DNA from 2 places in the Neisseria sp. 27098_8_158 genome. Region 1 is predicted to be linked to the other one. Evidence: predicted binding sites of a transcription regulator. Region 1 holds the regulator's gene; the other holds the start of a gene.
The links. Region 1 encodes FNR, which switches genes on or off when oxygen is low (the NO sensors DNR and NnrR bind a similar motif). Its sites were predicted from a motif close to TTGATNNNNATCAA; they were not measured.

Region 1 (9,932 bases):
GACGCGCTGGACGGCACGACCAAAGTCGTCGATGTGTTGAAAGCGCGCGACGAGCTTATCGACTACTGCATCGTCGGCGAACCGACCGCCGTGGACAAATTGGGCGATATGATTAAAAACGGCCGGCGCGGCTCGCTGTCGGGCAATCTGACTGTCAAAGGCAAGCAAGGCCATATTGCCTATCCGCATTTGGCAATCAATCCCGTCCATACTTTTGCACCGGCCTTGTTAGAGTTAACGCAGGAAGTCTGGGACGAAAGCAACGAATACTTCCCGCCGACCAGTTTCCAGATTTCCAATATCAACGGCGGCACAGGCGCGACCAACGTCATTCCGGGCGAGCTGAACGTCAAATTCAATTTCCGTTTCTCTACCGAGTCCACCGAAGAAGAGCTGAAACAACGCGTCCACGCCATTTTGGACAAGCACGGCGTGCAATACGATTTGCAGTGGTCTTGCTCAGGTCAGCCGTTTTTAACTCAGGCAGGAAAACTGACCGACGTGGCACGCGAAGCCATTGCCGAGATTTGTGGTGTTGAGGCCGAATTGTCCACCACCGGCGGCACTTCGGACGGACGCTTCATCAAAGCCATTGCCAAAGAACTCATCGAGTTAGGCCCGTCTAACGCGACCATCCACCAAATCAATGAAAACGTGCGGCTGGACGATATTCCGAAGTTGTCGGCGGTGTATGAAGGTATATTGAAACGCCTGTTGAAGTGAAAAGGCCGTACCATAGGCTTTGAAAAACGATAGGGCGATACGATTCTTTTGCTCTTTCGGTTTTCTCTTAAGTTATCGATAATTGAACAAGGCAAAATATGATTACTCTGCCTTCTTTAAACGAGCTTCCATTAAAGTGGAATGAAATCCGCGAGCGACTGGAAACCTATTTTCCCACCGACCTCGAAACCCTGATGTATGAATGTTTGACGGAACACGAAGCCAAGCAGTTCGAGCAGGATTTTATTGACCGTATCGGCTGCACGCCCGAAGAATATGTCCGTATCCGCCGAGCCATCCGTCTGTTGGAAACGCGTTATCCTGATAGTCCGAACGAACTGACTGCGGCCGCGGTTGCCACGTCGTTGGGCGAGATGTTGGCGGTGTTCGGCAGTAAGGGTTTGTGTCTGCTGGAATTTGTCGGGCAGAAACATATGGAACAGGAAATCATGGCTGTCCAAAAAGCTTTGCGTGGGCAGTTTATTTTTCAAGAAAATGAGCAAACGCAACTTTTACGCCAAGAATTGGATTTATACTTCCAAGGCCGTCTGAAAGTTTTTGCGACACCTTTGGAAACGATAGGTACAGCCTTTCAGCAGCAGGTATGGAATGCACTGCTGACCATTCCTTACGGCGAAACGCGCAGCTACAAGGAGCAGGCGCAACAGTTGGGTAATCCTAAAGCCATTCGTGCCGTTGCCGCTGCAAACGGGCAGAACAAGGTGTCTATCTTGATTCCCTGCCACCGCGTTATCGGTAGCGACGGTAAGCTGACCGGCTACGCAGGCGGTTTGAACCGCAAACAATCGTTGCTTGCCTTGGAGCGAGGCGAGGTTCAGACGGCCTTGTTTTGAGAGGATAAGAGGCTGCATTAGGGGCAGGCTTCGCACGCTGAAAAATTGAGTAGCAGAAGGTCGGGGAAGCCCGGAAAAATCTGCATGGAGAAAAATGTTGGGCAATGCCCACGCTAGAAAAAGAGAAATAAGACATGAGCCTGAAAAACCGCCATTTTTTAAAACTTTTGGATTTTACGCCGGAAGAAATTACCACCTATCTCGACCTTGCAGCCGAATTGAAGGCTGCTAAAAAAGCAGGGCGCGAAGTGCAGCGGATGAAGGGGAAAAACATTGCTCTGATTTTCGAGAAAACATCAACCCGCACCCGTTGCGCGTTTGAAGTGGCCGCACGTGATCAAGGTGCAGGGGTAACTTATCTGGAGCCGTCTGCCAGCCAAATCGGGCATAAGGAAAGCATTAAGGATACGGCGCGTGTTTTGGGGCGGATGTTTGACGGTATCGAATATCGCGGCTTTGGACAGGATGTGGTGGAAGAACTGGCCAAATATGCAGGCGTGCCTGTGTTCAACGGTTTGACCAATGAGTTCCACCCGACTCAAATGCTCGCTGATGCGCTGACGATGCGCGAGCATAGCAATAAGCCTTTGAACCAAATTGCGTTTGCCTATGTCGGCGATGCGCGTTACAACATGGCCAATTCGTTGCTGGTGTTGGCTGCGAAACTGGGCATGGACGTGCGTATCGGTGCGCCGAAAAGTTTGTGGCCGTCTGAAAACATTATCGAGACGGTGCAGGCTGTTGCCAAAGAGACCGGTGGACGGATTCTGTTGACGGAGAATGTGAAAGAAGCCGTGAAAGGCGTGGATTTTATCCATACCGATGTGTGGGTCAGCATGGGTGAGCCTAAAGAGGCATGGCAGGAACGTATCGATTTGCTGAAAGATTACCGAGTTACGCCCGAATTAATGGCCGCGGCTGAAAATCCGCAAGTCAAGTTTATGCATTGCCTGCCTGCTTTCCATAATCGCGAAACCAAAGTCGGCGAATGGATTTATGAGACATTCGGCCTGAATGGTGTGGAGGTAACGGAAGAAGTCTTTGAAAGCGAAGCCAGCATTGTGTTTGATCAGGCAGAAAACCGGATGCACACGATTAAAGCGGTGATGGTAGCGGCATTGGGCGATTGATTTTGTCTCAACATTGCTTACAGCTTCATTTAATAGAGATTAAATAAAGGCCGTCTGAAAGAAAGACTTTCAGACGGCCTTGTTGTTTGATTGGGTTTATTGCCAAATCAGAACTTTGGGTTCGGGCGTTACTTGATAGCCTTCTTTACGTAGCAGTTCGATTAAGCCTTTTTCGCTGGGTAAATGGGCAATGCCGACAGCAAAGAGGGTGCTTTGTTTGGCCGATTGCTTGCGGATTTCAGGTAGCCATGCCAAGTTGCGGCGGATCAGGAGGTCGTTTTTCAGCCAATCGGACATGTTTTTGGCATATTTAGCATCAACACGTTTGAGGGTGCGCTGTTCGGTTTCTTCCAAAAGTGGAATGAGTTCTTCAAAGCGGCCGTCTGAATAGGCTTGATGGAGTTTTTTGATATCTTCGGTTTCTTCTTTATTGGTTTTAATGCTGGCTTTCAGAAAGTTGAGCATGGTCTCTTCAGGCTGTGCTTTGAAGATCGCGGTAACATCGTCCAAGCTTTCTAATGAACCACGCGGTTTGTTGATATTGACTGCTGCGTTGGTCAGCAACATATCTGCACCGGTTTCTGCGCTATATCCTTGGGGAAATGCGCTGCCGGCAAAAACCAATGCTGCCCACGGGTGGAGTTTGTCGGCAATTTTGGCAATGTGTCGGCTTTCTTCATTTTGTGAATAGATTTCTTGTAAAAGACGGAAATCTGTTTTGCCAAGCTTGCGGCTGAGCGGTTCGGTACTCATGACTTCTTTGAAGTATTTTTGATACATTTTTTTTGTTTCCGGACTGCTGTCCGGCAATGCATCAACTTCTGTCGTCAGTTGGTCGGCAGATTGCAATAGTTTGACTGCATCGGAAGATAAGGTTTGATTGGTTTGCCCCATGTGGATGGTGCCGAGCAGGTAGGAATCGGGTTGGCCTTCTTTGCTGATTTTCCAGACATTGCTGGTCAGTTTAGGCTGCTGCCAGTTAAGTTCGGCAGGTTTGCTTTCGGGTGAGGTCGCGGCGGGTTTGCAGGTGCCCAAGGCGAGGGCGGTAAATGGTATCAGCAGGCAGGCAAGCAGTTTTTTCATGTTTTTCCTTATTGTGGTGTGCGGTAGGCAAGGGCAATTTAGAAATCGAGCAGGTTTTGAACCGGATGTTCGCCCGTGTCGGGCTTTTCTGTTTTGCGGTTGCGGATTTTGGCTTTCCTGAGGGATAGAAGGTGCATGACTTGATGCTTTTGGCTGTCGGTCATCTGGAGCCAGTACAGGCGCTCTTCCCGGCTGCGCAGGCAGCCTTTGCAATAACCTTTGGCATTGGCTTCGCAGACACCTATACAGGGACTGGGGATGGGGAAAAAATCGGGTTGTTCCATATTTTAAAAGCGTTCGAGACCTGAGACCGGATAAACCAAAATTGCAGACTGCATTCGTATTTGTCTAAACACGATCGGTGTATCCAGCAGGGTTCCTAATATCCAATTGAGTTGATCATTTCAATAAGTTCTAGGCATAAAAAACCTAAGAGAAACCATAAATATATTGCAGATTATATCTTGTACTGCAATGGTATCGTATCGATTCCAAATGGGGGAGCAAAGTGTACAGTAAGGTCTCCAAGATCAATTACGGTATGTTTGGCAGAATCATGTTTTAATACAAATCTAGAGTTCCTCTATATTTTGATTTTCAGACGACCTTATGCCCAGCTCCAACTATTTGCACTTTATGACTTAATCAGTTTACGCAAAGACTGGTTGTTGTATTTGATATCGGCAATCATTCGGTCGTATTGGTGCATTCTACGGAGCGAGCGGGTAATCAGATAGACCGAGAAAAAAATCAAACTGATGTTCATCAGACTGACCAGTACGAGCAAAGGCCAAACATCAACGGCCTCATACCATTTCGATGTCGCAATCAGCGCACTGAAAATAGACAAAGGGAGTGCGAAAACGGCAATACCTGTACGCATGATAGCAAGTGCCGTGCGTTTTTCAGCAAGGAGAAGCTGTACTTGATTGATGCTGAGGATATCGTTTTGCTGTTCGGTAACCATAGGATACGCGCCTATACAAATTAACTTTGAATTCTGATAAAGCGGAAAATATGGTTTTATGTTACCCGAAAGTATTGAAAATAAAAACAAAGGTCGTCTGAAAATTTTTAGACGACCTTTTCCATTCCTGTTTATACGGTTTGCGAGTATTTGGCTTTGGTTTCTTTATGGCGCAAATGGTAGTCGAACACCATGGCGATGTTGCGGATCAAGAAACGGCCCTTCGGTGTAACGGTCAGACCGTGCGGTTTGAGGCGGACCAGACCGAGGGTTTCCAGTTGTTTCATATCTTCCAGTTCCGCTACAAAATAGCGGCTAAACGGAATGCCGAACACGCTTTCGTAAATTTGATAATCAAGCGAGAAGCGGCACATCAAATCCTGAATGATGTTGCGGCGCAGAATGTCGTCTTGATTAAGCTGGTAGCCGCGCATAATCGGTAGATGTCCGGCATCGAGTGCGGCGTAATAGGCATCGATGTCGCGCTCGTTTTGGGAGTAGGTGCTGCCGATTTTGCCGATAGAGGAGACGCCGATCGCCACCAAGTCGCAGTCGGCATAGGTCGAGTAGCCTTGGAAGTTGCGTTGCAGGAAGCCTTCTTTGAGGGCGATGGAGAGTTCATCATCAGGTTTGGCAAAGTGGTCCATACCGATGAAAACGTAGCCGCGCTCGGTCAGGGTTTGAACGCAATATTGCAGCATATCGAGTTTTTCTTCGCTGCCGGGGACGACATTGGTGTCGATACGGCGTTGCGGTTTGAAGATATGTGGCAGGTGGGCGTAGTGGTAGAGGGCGAGGCGGTCGGGGTCGAGGGACAAGACCGTGTCGATGGTGGTTTTGATGCTTTCGGTGTTTTGGTGCGGCAGGCCGTAAATCAAATCGACGCTGACCGATTTAAACCCGGCTTCACGCGCGGCATCAATCACTTCTTTGGTTTCTTCATAACTTTGAATGCGGTTGACGGCTTCCTGCACTTTAGGGTCAAAGTCTTGAATACCGACACTCATGCGGTTGAAACCGAGTTTGCCCAGTTTGAGGACGGTTTCGCGGCTGACTTTGCGCGGGTCGATTTCGATGGAGTATTCGCCGTTGGGAATCAGCTGGAAGTATTTGCGGATCATTTCGAAGACGCGTTCGAGTTGGTCGTCGCTTAGGAATGTGGGCGTGCCGCCGCCGAAGTGGAGTTGCGCAAGCTGGTGTCGTCCGCCTAAATGCGGTGCCAGCAATTCCATTTCTTTTTCCAGATACTGGATATAGGCATCGGCACGGCTTTTGTCTTTGGTAATAATTTTGTTGCAGCCGCAGTAGTAGCAGATGGTATTGCAGAAGGGGATGTGGATGTAGAGCGAAAGGGGTTTGTTGAGCGCGCCCATGTTGCGCAGGTTTAAAGCTTGGATATATTCGGCTTCTTTAAAGCCTTCATGGAAGCGGTCGGCGGTCGGATAGGAGGTATAGCGAGGACCGCTTGATGGCAAACTGGCAATCAATTCACGGTCAAATTCCGGTAATTCATTGTTTGTGTTGGTGTTATTTGAGATGGGGATGATTTTCATGGTTGGGCTTGTAGTATAAAGTAAGGAAATTAGGGAAAATTTTAGTCAAAATTTCGATAGTTTGGTAGAATGCCTGATAATGATATGCCAACTTTGACTTGGGTCAATAGTTATTCGGCTTCATCAGGGGTTGAGAAAATTAAGCAAATTAAAGGTGCGTTATGGCTACACACAATGCAACACATCAAATGAAAACCTTGTGTTCCACATGTTCTTTACGAGAACTGTGTTTGCCTGTCGGACTAATGCCTAACGAATTTTCACAATTAGATGCGGTTATTCGTCAAAGCCGCCGTCTGAAAAAAGGTGAATACCTGTTCCGTGCCGGCGAGCCGTTTACCTCTTTGTTTGCCATCCGTGCAGGCTTCTTTAAGACAACAGTCGCCAGCCAAGATGGACGAGATCAGGTAACCGGCTTTTTTATGTCGGGCGAGCTGATCGGTATGGATGGGATTTGTTCCCATATTCACAGCTGTGATGCTGTGGCTTTGGAAGACAGCGAAGTATGCGAGCTTCCGTTTACACATATTGAAGAACTTGGACAGGATATTCCCAGTCTTCGTTCTCACTTTTTCCGCTTGATGAGCCGCGAAATTGTCCGAGATCAGGGCGTTATGCTGCTTTTGGGCAATATGCGCGCTGAAGAGCGATTGGCGGCATTCTTGCTCAACCTATCCCAGCGTCTCTATTCACGAGGCTTTGCCGCTAATGATTTTATCTTGCGGATGTCGCGTGAGGAAATCGGCAGCTATTTGGGGCTGAAACTGGAAACAGTCAGCCGCACCTTGTCTAAATTCCATCATGAAGGCTTGATTTCTGTTGAACACAAGCACATCAAAATCTTAGATGCGACAACCTTGAAGAAAATGGTTTCTGGTTGTTCGCACGCTATCTGAATCTTAGGCCGTCTGAAATATTTCAGACGGCCTTTTTAACAAGAATTAAAGAATAATTGTTAAGTTACGCAAGTTATAGTTAGATGTTAAATTGAAAAATCTTCAACAACCGGCGTGTACAGAATGCGGTCAACTGCTTCACGGGTCAGTTTCGGTGCAAACATCTGTATAAAATCATAGGTATAACCGCGCAGGTAAGTATCCGAGCGTAAGGCTATCCAAGTGGGCGACGGTTCAAATAAGTGCGCCGCATCAATCAGCTGTAAATCTTGATCGACCGCGGGATCGTACGCCATTTTGGCCATCAAACCAACACCCAAGCCTAAGCGAACATACGTCTTCAATACATCCGTATCGGCAGCCGATAAGGCAACATCAGGTTGCTCAATATGCGCTTTATTAAATGTACGCGCAATGCTGCTGCCGGAATTAAAAGCAAATTCGTAAGTAACCAGCGGAAAAGAAGCCAAATCTTCAAGGCTTAAAGGATTGCGGCAGTCCAAAAGAGGGTGGTCGTGCGGAACAATGACGGCATGGTTCCATTCATAGCAGGGCAGTTTGCCCAACTCGGGATGATCGTCAATACGTTCAGTAATAATTGCCAAATCCGCTTCGCCGCTGCTGACCATTTGCGCAATGGCAGAAGGGCTGCCTTGTTTGATGGTCAAATTGACTTTAGGGTAGTTTTTGACAAATTCCGCAACGATTGTGGGCAAGGCATAACGCGCCTGGGTATGCGTTGTCGCGATGGTCAGCGAGCCGCTGTCGTGATCGGTAAACTCGCTGCCGATATTTTTAATGTTTTGTACATCACGTAAAATTCGTTCCGAAATCTCTAATACGGCTTTGCCCGGTTGCGAAACGGAAACCACACGCTTGCCGCTGCGGATAAAAATTTGGATACCCAATTCTTCTTCAAGCAGGCGGATTTGTTTGGAAATGCCGGGTTGGGATGTAAAAAGCGCATCGGCAGCCTCGGAGACATTCAGATTGTGCCGGTAAACTTCAAGGGCGTAACGTAATTGTTGCAGTTTCATGGTAGCAGTATCGGATACGTTGTTATTGTGGATTTTGTGCGACAAACGGTCTGTAATTTAACATATTTTGCCCGGTTTTGCCCTGAGTTTTGAAAACGCTTGTTTTTAATGAAAATATCTTTTAATGATATGAAAACAGGAAATCTGTGAATGAAAGGGGGATGAAGTTTTGTTGTTTTTGTACAACTTGGGGCGGGTGAATTGGCTGATTTTGCCCTAAATTAATGACACAAGATTGATTTTTCGGCATGATTAACTACTAGGAAGCAGGCACTTCATAATTGTTTGAAGGCATCGAGTATTGACAGTTTGCCTTGCGCTTCTTTATAGTGCAACCTGATATATCCGATTTGCCGCTGTTTTGATACTGCGGCCTGTATATTGGTACTTTGCAGCGGTTGCTTTCCTAGTCCGCCGCATAACAATTTGATGAGGGAATAAAATGACCAAACAGCTGAAATTAAGCGCATTGTTCGTTGCATTGGTTGCTTCAGGCACTGCAATGGCAAGTGAAGCGCACACCAAACACGGCTACGTCGTAAGCAGCCAATCTCAAGAAATCGTCCGTAACAACTACGGCGAATGCTGGAAAGACACCTACTTCGACAAAGCTACCCAAGGCCGTGTTGAATGTGGTGACCGCGAAGCAGTTGCTCCTGTACAACAAGCTCCTGAGTATGTTGATGAAACTGTTTCCCTGTCTTCTAAAACTCTGTTCGGCTTCGACAAAGACAACCTGCGTCCTGAAGCTCAAGAAAACCTGAACGCTTTGGCTCAACGCCTGAGCAACGAAAGCGTACAAACTGTACGTGTTGAAGGTCACACTGACTTCATGGGTTCTGAGCAATACAACCAAGCTCTGTCTGAGCGTCGTGCTAACGTAGTGGCTAACTACTTGGTAGGCCGTGGCGTTGCTTCTAGCAAAATCTCTGTAGTAGGTCTGGGCGAATCTCAAGCTCAAATGACTGCTACTTGTGAAGCTGAAGTTGCTAAACTGGGCAAAAAAGTTTCTAAAGCTAAGAAACGTGCTGCTCTTATCGCTTGTATCGAGCCTGACCGCCGCGTTGACGTTAAAATCCGCAGCGTTGTTACTCGTCAAGTTGCTCCAGGCCAAACTATCGAAGGTCAAGGCGAATTGCCTGCTACTGATGAAGGTTGGATCCCAGCTCCTTACAATGGCGTTCACGGTTACGCTAAACCTTAATCGGTTTGTGAAAAATGCCCTGCAATATGCAGGGCATTTTTTATGGCTTATATTTGAATAATCAGGAAATTCATGATTCAAAATAAAAGGCCGTCTGAAAGATTTATTTTCAGACGGCCTTTTATTAAGACAGATTAGTTTGACTTGGGCCATTTCCATACGCAGATGGCTGCCAGTATTGTACAAATCAAAAAGATGATATTGGATAAGCCGTGCCAAACGCCGAATGTTCCACCTACTAGGGACAGTAGCCAGTTATCCAGACCGTACTTGTGTGCCTCGATAACCGGTGTAACCAAAAGATGGTTGCAGGCTAAGAGTAGCCAAAGCACCAATATCCACCAAGAAAGTGAGGCCAGCTGTTTTCTGAAAAAGGCATAGGCTGCACCAAAAATAACTAAGCCACATAGTGCTGTAATGGCAAACAAAATGCCGGCAATTTCTCCCGCCTGTATTTTGGGCAGGAGGCGAAACAGGATAGGGGC
Region 2 (9,932 bases), on a different contig from region 1:
GCGAAGTGGTATTGAAAGGCGTATCTTACAACGATGCCTATGATTATGCGATGGAGTTGGCAGAAAAGGAAAAACTGACTTATATCGCGCCGTTTGATGATCCTGATGTGATTGCCGGTCAGGGAACCATCGGCATGGAAATCCTCCGTCAACACCGCAATATCAATGCGATTTTTGTTCCGATTGGCGGCGGCGGTTTGGCAGCGGGTGTAGCGGCGTTTATCAAACAAGTTTGCCCTGAAATTAAAGTGATTGGCGTGCAAACCGATGATTCTTGCTGTATGAAGCAATCGGTCGAGGCTGGGGAAATCGTACATTTGAAAGATGTCGGCCTGTTTTCAGACGGCACGGCGGTTAAAGTGGTGGGCGAGGAAACCTTCCGCCTGTGTAAAGAGCTGTTGGACGAAATTATTACGGTCAATACGGATATGTTGTGCGGCGCGATTAAAGATATTTTTGACGATACGCGCAGCATTACCGAGCCTGCGGGCGCATTGGCACTTGCCGGCTTGAAGGCTTACGTTGCGAAAAACAATATCCAAGCTCAAAACTTGGTTGCGGTCACCAGCGGTGCCAACATGAACTTCCACCGCCTGCGCCATGTTTCTGAACGCAGTGAGCTGGGCGAGGGTAACGAAGGCATTTTCGCCGTTACCATTCCTGAAGAAAAAGGCAGCTTCCTCAAGTTTATCAATGTCTTGGGCAGTCGGAATATTACCGAGTTCAACTATCGCTACGGCAACGACAAAAATGCTCATATTTTTGTCGGTTTGCAAACTGCAGGTGCGCAAGACTTGGCCGTCATCAGTAAACAACTGGCTGATGCTGGTTTGCCGAATGTCGATCTGACCAATGATGAAATCGCCAAAATCCATATCCGTTACATGGTCGGAGGACGTACGGAAAAAGTTTCCAGCGAACGTTTGGTCAGCTTTGAATTTCCTGAACGCCCGGGTGCGTTGTCCCGTTTCTTGAACCATATGCGTGCCGAGTGGAATATTACTTTGTTCCATTATCGCAATCATGGTGCGGACTACGGCCGTATTTTGGTCGGTATCGATGTACCTGAAAGTGACAATGAAGCCTTTGCCGACTTTTTGGAGAGCTTGGGTTATGTTTATAAAGAAGAAACCGATAATCCGGCTTATAAACTTTTCTTGGCTTAATCAGTAAGATAAAAGGCCGTCTGAAATTTTTCAGACGGCCTTTTGTTTTATGTTTGGCTTTATTTCTTACGGAATACCAAGTCCCAAACGCCATGACCCAATCGTTTGCCTCGGGCTTCAAATTTGGTTTCAGGACGATAATCGGGCGTAGGGGCGTAATCGGCAGCCGTGTTTTGCAAAGCGTCAAAACTGCTCAAAACCTCCAGCATTTGCACGGCGTATTCTTCCCAGTCGGTCGCCATATGGACATAGCCGCCACTTTTGAGTTTGGGCAGCAGCTTTTCAACAAACGGCACTTGTACCAAGCGGCGTTTATTGTGGCGTTTTTTGTGCCAAGGGTCAGGGAAGAAAATATGAATGCCGTCTAAAGAACCGTCTTCCAGCATCTTTTCCACTACTTCCACTGCATCATGACGCATCACACGGATATTGGAAATGTGTTCTTCCTCAATCAGCTTCAAAATATTGCCGACGCCCGGGCCGTGAACATCAATTGCTAAAAAGTCGGTATCGGGCAGACATTTGGCGATTTCCACTGTCGCGACGCCCATACCGAAACCGATTTCCAATACTTTAGGATTGTCCCGTCCAAAAGTGCGGTTCAAGTCCAAAGGAGCTTCTTGGAAGTCCACACCAAATTGCGGCCACATCGTATCAATGGCGCGCTGTTGGGCCGTGGTCATATGGCCTTGACGTAAGACGAAACTGCGGATGCTGCGTTTGTGTTCTTCAGGAACGGTGTTTTCGGGTGTATTTTCTGGAATGTTTTCGGACATATTGTTTTAAATCAGTGAGAAATCAAATAAAAAGGCCGTCTGAAAGAATCAGACAACCCTGCATATAAATCGGCGTGATTATAGCGAATAAACGCTCTTCCCGAAACCTTTTAAAAAGAAGGTTTCAGACGGCCTGATTAAGACAATACCGGTTGCGGTACTTTGTGTTGCACCGCATAAACCGCTGCTTGAACGCGGCTGCTTAGGTTCAACTTACGCAACAGGTTCTGCACATGCACTTTGACGGTTGACTCAGCCAAATTTAAATGGCGGGCAATGATTTTATTGCTGTGTCCGGCGGCAAGGTAGCCCAAGATTTCCATTTCGCGCGGAGTCAGCTGCGCCAGCAGGTGGTCGGAGCGTGAAGGAGAAGGGGAAATCAGCGATTGCACCAAGCGGCTGGTCATTTCAGGGGAGAAGACATTGTCGCCATCAACGGCTTTGCGGATGCTTTCCAACAGGAAGTCGGCATTGATGTTTTTCAGCAAAAAGCCTTTTGCACCCATACGCATACATTCGGTCAAATCGTCGCTGTCTTCGGAAACGGTAAGCATGATGACGGTCAGCTGCGGATTGATACTTAAAATTTGAGCCAATGCTTCGCGGCCGTTCATAACCGGCATATCCAAGTCCAGCAAGACTACATCAGGCTTGAGCTGCTCAACCATTTTTACGCCGGCCAGGCCGTCTGAAGCTTCGCCGACGACTTCAAAATCAGGCTGGCGTGAAAGCAATGCCTTGATACCGCTGCGAAATAGGGTGTGGTCGTCAATAAGGGTAATTTTAATCGTCATGATGCTGTTCTCATTTGTTGCGGCAAAGTCAGCATAACCGCCGTACCTTGCCCAATCTGCGATGTAATGGCCAATTCTGCGTTAATCCGTTGGGCCCGTTCCTGCATAATGCCCAAGCCGACATGTTCGCCTGAAGGCCGGTTTGATAGGTGTTCTTTATTAAAGCCTGCGCCGTCGTCCCGAATTGTCATGACAAAATCGCCGTGGTTGGCAATTTCGACGCTGACATGTTGCGCACGCGCATGCTTCCGAATATTGGACAGGCTTTCCTGCAAGATGAAGATGATTTGCAAATGCTCATCATAATTCAAAGCCTGCCCGTCGTCCTGCCATTTTAAATCAACTGGAATACTGGTTTGTCGTTCAAAACGCGCCAGCAGCGATTCTACCGCTTCAGGAAAATCTTTATTACTGATTTTGGTGCGGAAATTCATCAAAAGTTCGCGTACGTCTTCGTAGCATTCCTGCACGCCGTCTTTGATGAAGCCGATATTTTCTTCAGCCTGCTCGCGTTGGTCTGAAGCAAACGCGCTTTCCAGCATTTGTACCTGCAAATTCAAAAAGGTCAAAGCTTGCGCGATGCTGTCATGCAAACCTTGCGCAATCAAGTTACGCTCCTGTAAAACTGCAAGAAGGCGGCGCTCTTGTTCCATGCGGTTGCTGGCGATGGAAATGCCCAGCTGTCCGCTTAAGGTATGCAGCAGTTTTTCGTCTTGCTCATCAGGCATATGGCCGTCTGAAAAATATAGGGTCAGTACGCCGAGTTGTTCGTCTTGATAAACGATCGGAAATTCTACACGATTTCCTTCTTCAGTTTCACCGACGCTTGCCGCCAAGTCAGAGCGTTTGCGTTCTTCATCGGAAAGATATACCGTACCGCCCAGAGCGGAAAATGCCGGCAGAATCTGAGTTAAAAATTCTTCTGCCGCCTGTTGCGGCGTAAAGGTTTGGTGCAGGTTGCGCGTAGTCTGGTAGAGCAGGGTCAAATCACGGTTTTGCCGGGCCAAATCTTGGGTTTGTTGGGCAACCTGTCCTTCTAAATCCGTATAAAGCGTTTTCAGACGGCGGCTCATTTGGTTGAAGCCCTTGCTGACTTGGGCGAATTCACGAATTTGGTCTGTATCGATTTGAACCCCGAAACGGCCTTCGCTGATGGTTTCCACCCCGTCGCGCAATTTTTCCAGCGGCCGGATGATCCACGAATAATGCCAAACAATCATCAAGCCGGCAGCCACTAAAATCATCAGCATCATCGCCATTTGAAAACGGCGCAGCCACAAAGTATTTTGCTCGTTGGCGTTTTCCATCGCCTGTAAAAACAGCTCGATATTGCCGGCAAAACGGTATAAGCCGATTTGGGTCGGCCGCTCGTAATGTTGCAAAGAAGGCTTGATGTTGGATTCCCAATCAATTAACAGCATCGATTGGATCAAATCGTAAGCCAGCGGCATTCGTGACGGAATCAGCGGATGAATGGCATCGCTTTGCGTTACATTGGCCAGCGTACGTTCAAATTCTTTGATTTGGTTGTCAATTTGAGCATTGGGCGTACGGACGCTTGCCATATAAGCCAAGCGATACACCTGCATTTTCAAGCTGCCCGCATCTTCAATCGTTTTAGCCGCGCTTTCCAAACGCCAAGAAAGCAGCAGGGTAAAGGCAATCGATAAAAAAGCCGAGCCGACCCATAACATAGTCAGTAGTTTTAAACGCGAGGACAGGCTCAGGCCGTCTGAAGATCCAGAGAATAAACGCATAAAGCACGCAGGAAGACTAATCCGATAATCTTATAAAAATATCATTCTTTCGACCTATAAACAACCTGTCTAAAATAATTGTATGGTTATGATAAGAAAAAACAGGGGTTTAATGTAAAATCATGTTATGATAAAATTCATCTTAAGTGAATTAAATCACAAAATCAGGTTTCAGACGGCCTGAAGCCTTAAAAACTTATTCCATAAATACAACATCGCGAATAACACTTACACACTCTGCTTTGCAAAGGACTACCAAAATGAAAATTTTTGCACTGATATTGGCCGGCGGGCAGGGAAGCCGGATGGGAGGTGTCGATAAAGGGTTGGTGCAATGGCACAACAAAGCCTTGATAGACCACGTTATCGAAAAAATCCGCCCGCAAGTCAGTCATATCGCCATCAGTGCCAACCGCAATCTCGAATCCTACGCCCAACGCAGCGCGCACGTTTTCTCCGATGCACGCCAATGGCAACATTACGGCCCTTTAGCCGCCTTGTGTACCGCCGCCAACGATTTGCAAATTGCTACTGCAGACTGGCTGCTTATCGTCTCCTGCGATATGCCCCGCCTGCCTGAAAACTTGGTTTCCCAGTTTGAGACCATCGCCAAACGCACGCCGTTGTGCAATGCATTTTATGTTGAAACCCCGGCTAGACCGCATTACAGCGTGATGTTTATCCGGCCACAAATCCTGCAAAGCACCGTGCCATACCTTTATTCAGGAATGCGCAGCATACGCGGCTGGTTGCAACAACAGCGCGCGCGGGTTGTCCATTTCCCTCATGAGCAGGATTTTATCAGCTACAACACGGAAAACGATTTGGCCCAGCCTTTGTAGTTGGGTAGGTAGAAGCAATAAGCTTCTGATGAACTGAATTGTTTTGCAATAAAGTATTTTATAAAAGCTTTAGGCCGTCTGAACAACAAACAGACGGCCTTTGTTTTGTCATTTTAAAGTTAAATGAATTATAGGCAACCGGCAAAGTTTTCTGCCGCCAATGGTTCCCTGCCTAGTAAAGCTGCAAAATCAGAATAGTCGGCGCATGAGCCTTGCTTGAGTAGGGAAAAGCTGTCTCGGCTGATAATGCTGTTGCTGAGGATGTTTGCCAACGGCAGTGCTGGCTCAAGCAGGCGTAGGGGAACGGACAGAATACGTTGTGGCGGTTTATGGTGCAGGGTTTGGCGGATGGTGGTCAGGTATTCCGCCAAAGTCAGCGTTTTGCTACCGGTCATATTAATGATGCTATGGTTATTGTCGGTTGGGACGGCTTGGACGGCAAGTTTTGCCAAACCTTCGGCAACATCGGCAAGGTGTACGGGCTGCAAATGAAAGCGACCGGCTTCCGGTAAGGGAAGTAAAGGGAGGCAGGCTAGTTTGATGAATAGCTCGCAACTGCTTCCTCCTCGCCCGTAAACGACGGATGGTCTGGCTATGGCAATCGGTATGCCGTTTTGAGCAATGGCATCATCGCCACGTCCTTTGCTGCCGACAAAGTTGATGGATTGAGATGGATCGGCACCCAGCGCGGATAGTTGCACCCAGCGTTTTATGCCTGCTGCTTTTGCCCATACGGCGAGCTGTTTGGGGGTATGGTGGTGTACGGTTTCGAGTATTTCTGCATGCCTGCTCATAATTCCAATGCAGTTGATGAGGACGTCTTGCCCTTCCAATAAACGGCGTGCGGCGGTTTCATCAGGATGAAGAAAGTCGAAGGCGCGGCGGTCGGGCGTGCAAACTTGGTGACCTTGTTCTTTTAGGATTTGAGCGGTACGGCTACCGATGAAGCCGCTGCCTCCGAAAATGATGATGTTCATGGTTTTTCTTTATGTTGTTACTGAGGCCGTCTGAAAACCTTTAAATCGGTTTCATCACCATCAGGAAGTAAATCACAATAGTGGCGCAAAAGGCAGGATAGCCGAGCAATTCCCAGCGTCTGGCGTAACGCCAGTAGGGCTCCGGAATAGTGTCTGCGTTTTCTTTATGCGCTTTTTCTGCAATCTTGGCCATGCGGATTTGCAGCCAAACAACAGGCAGCCAGCAAATGCCTGAAAAGATGTATAAGGCCAGCGTCATCCATACCCAATTTTGTTCCAGCATAGTGGCAACAGTGTAGCCGCGTTCATACAGCATCCATAAGCCGGACAGGGGTTGGAAAATGACGGCGGGAGTTGTAAACCACCAATCTGCTTTGATGACCCAATGTGAGACGACCGACTGCGCGGCAACTGAACCGCTGCGGTTTGCCCAAAAGAGGTAAAACGCTGTACCAAAACCGGTGCCGACCATTAAGGTAGCCGAGATGATGTGCAGGGTTTTAACAATTAAATAAGTGTTCATTTTTTATCTCCTACGGATTGATACAAGAAAAATAAAGTAGCCATAATCGGCAGGTTTTTTACCAAAGGCGCAAATGGATGTGCCCACATTTCGGGCAGCCCGAAGGCGATAATCAGGCTGTATGCCGCGACGGTTATCAATTGCAGCAGCCATACTGATGAATGGGAACGAAGGCGGCTGAAGCATAAAAAAGCAAAACCAATGTCCAGCAGAGAAGCGGCGATTAATGTAGGCCATTGCAACGGATTGGGAATACCGACCGAATGTAGCAAATCCAATGACATTTCAGGCATGAAAAACAGAGGTTGGGTACCGCTCCAGAGCCATAGCAGCCCCATTGAGTAAGGCAGGTAGGCGGGAGTTGTGTGTGTAGTGTTGCCGGACATATTGGTTTCCTAATTTCATTTTGGTTTGTTTATATTTTAGTCTGTTATTTCTAAAATTTCTGTTAAAAGAGAAATTATAGGGTAAAAAATTTTAGATAGGTTTCTAGATTGTTTCCTTAGGAGGGAAATCCATATCCAGTGATTCAAAATCTACCAAAGAATATCAAGCTTCAGATAAACATGCCCATGCAAGGCTGCCATGAGCATGTTTCCATATCCTAAATAGCATTGGCTATGTTTATTGAGAACAAGTCCATTGCCATCATCGGAAAAATTTTTGTATTCCAGCGCCTATTTTCAAAATTTTTACCATGGTTGAAGTAGAAAGCTTCAGCATTTCATTTGCCCACATGGTCAGCGTACTGATGAAATCATGGGTTTGTCGGATTCGCTGCTTGGCAGTTTCATTTTCCTGACTAAATTCAGGGCTGTCGATCAGGCTTTGCAAAAATTGCCGCGTCGGTTCGATTTCACGCTGCATACGCACTTCTGCAATAGTACGGAACAAAGTCCAGACATCATCCGAAGTTTCAAAATGATCGCGCCTATCGCCCAAGATATGCACGGTATGTACCAATCTCAGGTTTTGCAACTCTTTAATACTGTTGCTGACATTGGAGCGCGCTACGCCGAGCGTTTCGGTAATTTCTTCGGCATTCATCGGCCTGCCCAAGATGTAGAGCAGGGCGTGGATTTGTGCAACGGTACGGTTGACCCCCCATTTGGTACCCATTTCACCCCAATGGAGGATAAATTTTTCAGTGGTCGGATTCAGTTTCATAGTGATGGTATTCTATTTTTATCTTTTATTTCTGTCAATACAGAAATGAAGAAATTTTGGCGTATGAAGTAAAAATGTTCAGACGGCCTTTTAATGCATTTTTCTAAATACATCAATGGTACATCCAACTTTGTCAGCTATTATTTCCTATTAGTAAAAGATATTGTTCGTAAACCGGTATTTTTTGAATAAAAATTTATCCGTACAATCTGCTGGATCAGATAACGAAGAGCAGAACATGAAAAAAATGCCTGTATTGTTTGTTGGGCATGGTAGCCCGATGAATGCATTAGATACAGAGAACCCGTTCAATCAGAATTTCAGCCTAATTACGCAAAAGTTTGCCAAACCAAAAGCCATTTTGATGATTTCAGCGCATTGGTACAGCAGCCGTTTGCAGGTGACATCAGGTAAACACCCTGAAATGATTTACGATTTCTACGGCTTTCCTGAAGAGCTCAGCCAAATGCAATATCCCGCGCCCGGTTCGCCCGAGTTGGCGGAGCAAGTGAAGTCATTATTACAGCCGGAAAATGTCGAGTTGAACCCAACGCGTGGTTTTGATCATGGCGCATGGGCGGTGTTGAAATTTCTCTATCCCGATGCCGATATTCCCGTAGTGCAACTGAGCCTTAACCGTTTGCAATCGGCGGAATGGCATTTCAACTTGGCGAAAAAATTATCTGCTTTACGCGAGCAAGGCGTGCTGATTATCGGCAGCGGCAATATTGTGCATAATCTGAGGGCGATAAGCTGGGAACATATCGATCAAATCGGTGCAGGGTATGACTGGGCGTTTGCGTTCCGCGAAACGGTCAATCAGGCAATTGCAATACGAGATAATGAAACTTTGGTGCATTATGAGCAGCTAGGCGAAAAGGCCGAGCTTTCTGTGCCAACTCCGGATCATTACTTACCGCTGCTGTACATCATGGCATTACGCGAACCGCAAGACGATATTACGTTTTTCAACGATAACCTGATTGCAGGTTCGCTCAGCATGACGTCAGTTTTAGTGGGATAAAAAGGGAAAAATCAGAACAAAACAAACCATTCTTTATTTGTCCGACTCACGTTGCAGATGGTGCTAAGTTGTTTCAGACGGCATTTTATGTCTATATAAAAACCTTAACCTATAATCGGCAAAGATGAGATTAAGTCTGTAAGTTTAGAATGTAAATAATTTGAGTAGTAGATGAGGTTGTATTTTGAAGAGTTTTAAAATTTTAATCATTTTGAAAAGAGAAAAGGCCGTCTGAATTTCAGACGGCCTTTGTGTCGATAGATTATCGATGTACGACTATTTCGATAATAGGTGCAATCTCTTTGTCACGAGAAGCAGGACACTGCTGGAGGAAGCGGCGGCGGGCGCTGATGGTATCTTGCGCGTATTTGTGGTGAATAGAATAGAATCTGTGGAGTGCAGGGTTGCATTCTTTAGGTGGCGTACCCGGAGAAGTCAGGCAGGTAATGGCCTCGCAGGCATATTTTTTATCGCCTGTCAGCAGTTTTCCGGCAATATCTGAAGCGTTGACGGCAGAGGCAGAAAACGGCAATAGAGCTGCGGTTAAAACAAAAATAGATAAATTTTTCATCGTGTCGTACTCGTTAAATAGAATAGGGATTAGAGCGGATATTAAAGGCCATCTAGTCAGCAAAACAGCCGTTATCTATTAAAATTTAGGCATAGAGCAACCTTCGGTAGCAATAATTCTACATTGTAAAGCTCCACTTTTTTGACAGTTCCTTAATGCTTCCGCTTCAGCCATGCCCGGAGAGGTTATACCAAAAAAAGCTGAACCATCTTTTCCTTGAGCAACGGCGATACAGCCATTGCGAACCCAAGCATCAACTTTGCACGGTTTATTTTTTCCACCTCTTTCACAGGTTTTAATAGCCGCTTTTTTTGCTGCGGCAAGTGAATCCATCT

Region 2: the regulator FNR is predicted to act here: its motif matches at 8,027-8,040, upstream of O3681_RS02115 (GbsR/MarR family transcriptional regulator).

What each region holds. Positions count from the first base shown of each region.
Region 1 is NZ_JAPWAZ010000003.1:274,189-284,120, forward strand. Features, by position in the region: gene dapE (succinyl-diaminopimelate desuccinylase) at 1-723, shown strand, start outside; gene O3681_RS09630 (methylated-DNA--[protein]-cysteine S-methyltransferase) at 822-1,577, shown strand; gene O3681_RS09635 (ornithine carbamoyltransferase) at 1,712-2,707, shown strand; gene O3681_RS09640 (TraB/GumN family protein) at 2,804-3,790, opposite strand; gene O3681_RS09645 (DUF1289 domain-containing protein) at 3,829-4,074, opposite strand; gene O3681_RS09650 (hypothetical protein) at 4,425-4,757, opposite strand; gene hemN (oxygen-independent coproporphyrinogen III oxidase) at 4,889-6,310, opposite strand; gene fnr (fumarate/nitrate reduction transcriptional regulator Fnr) at 6,472-7,206, shown strand; gene O3681_RS09665 (CysB family HTH-type transcriptional regulator) at 7,293-8,243, opposite strand; gene O3681_RS09670 (OmpA family protein) at 8,686-9,447, shown strand; gene O3681_RS09675 (DUF4149 domain-containing protein) at 9,582-9,932, opposite strand, start outside.
Region 2 is NZ_JAPWAZ010000001.1:430,347-440,278, forward strand. Features, by position in the region: gene ilvA (threonine ammonia-lyase, biosynthetic) at 1-1,166, shown strand, start outside; gene trmB (tRNA (guanosine(46)-N7)-methyltransferase TrmB) at 1,226-1,942, opposite strand; gene O3681_RS02085 (response regulator transcription factor) at 2,080-2,736, opposite strand; gene O3681_RS02090 (histidine kinase) at 2,733-4,493, opposite strand; gene mobA (molybdenum cofactor guanylyltransferase MobA) at 4,754-5,335, shown strand; gene O3681_RS02100 (NAD-dependent epimerase/dehydratase family protein) at 5,464-6,312, opposite strand; gene O3681_RS02105 (DUF2269 domain-containing protein) at 6,353-6,835, opposite strand; gene O3681_RS02110 (DoxX-like family protein) at 6,832-7,221, opposite strand; gene O3681_RS02115 (GbsR/MarR family transcriptional regulator) at 7,484-8,002, opposite strand; gene ygiD (4,5-DOPA dioxygenase extradiol) at 8,241-9,026, shown strand; gene O3681_RS02125 (TrbM/KikA/MpfK family conjugal transfer protein) at 9,289-9,597, opposite strand; gene O3681_RS02130 (DUF4189 domain-containing protein) at 9,676-9,932, opposite strand, start outside.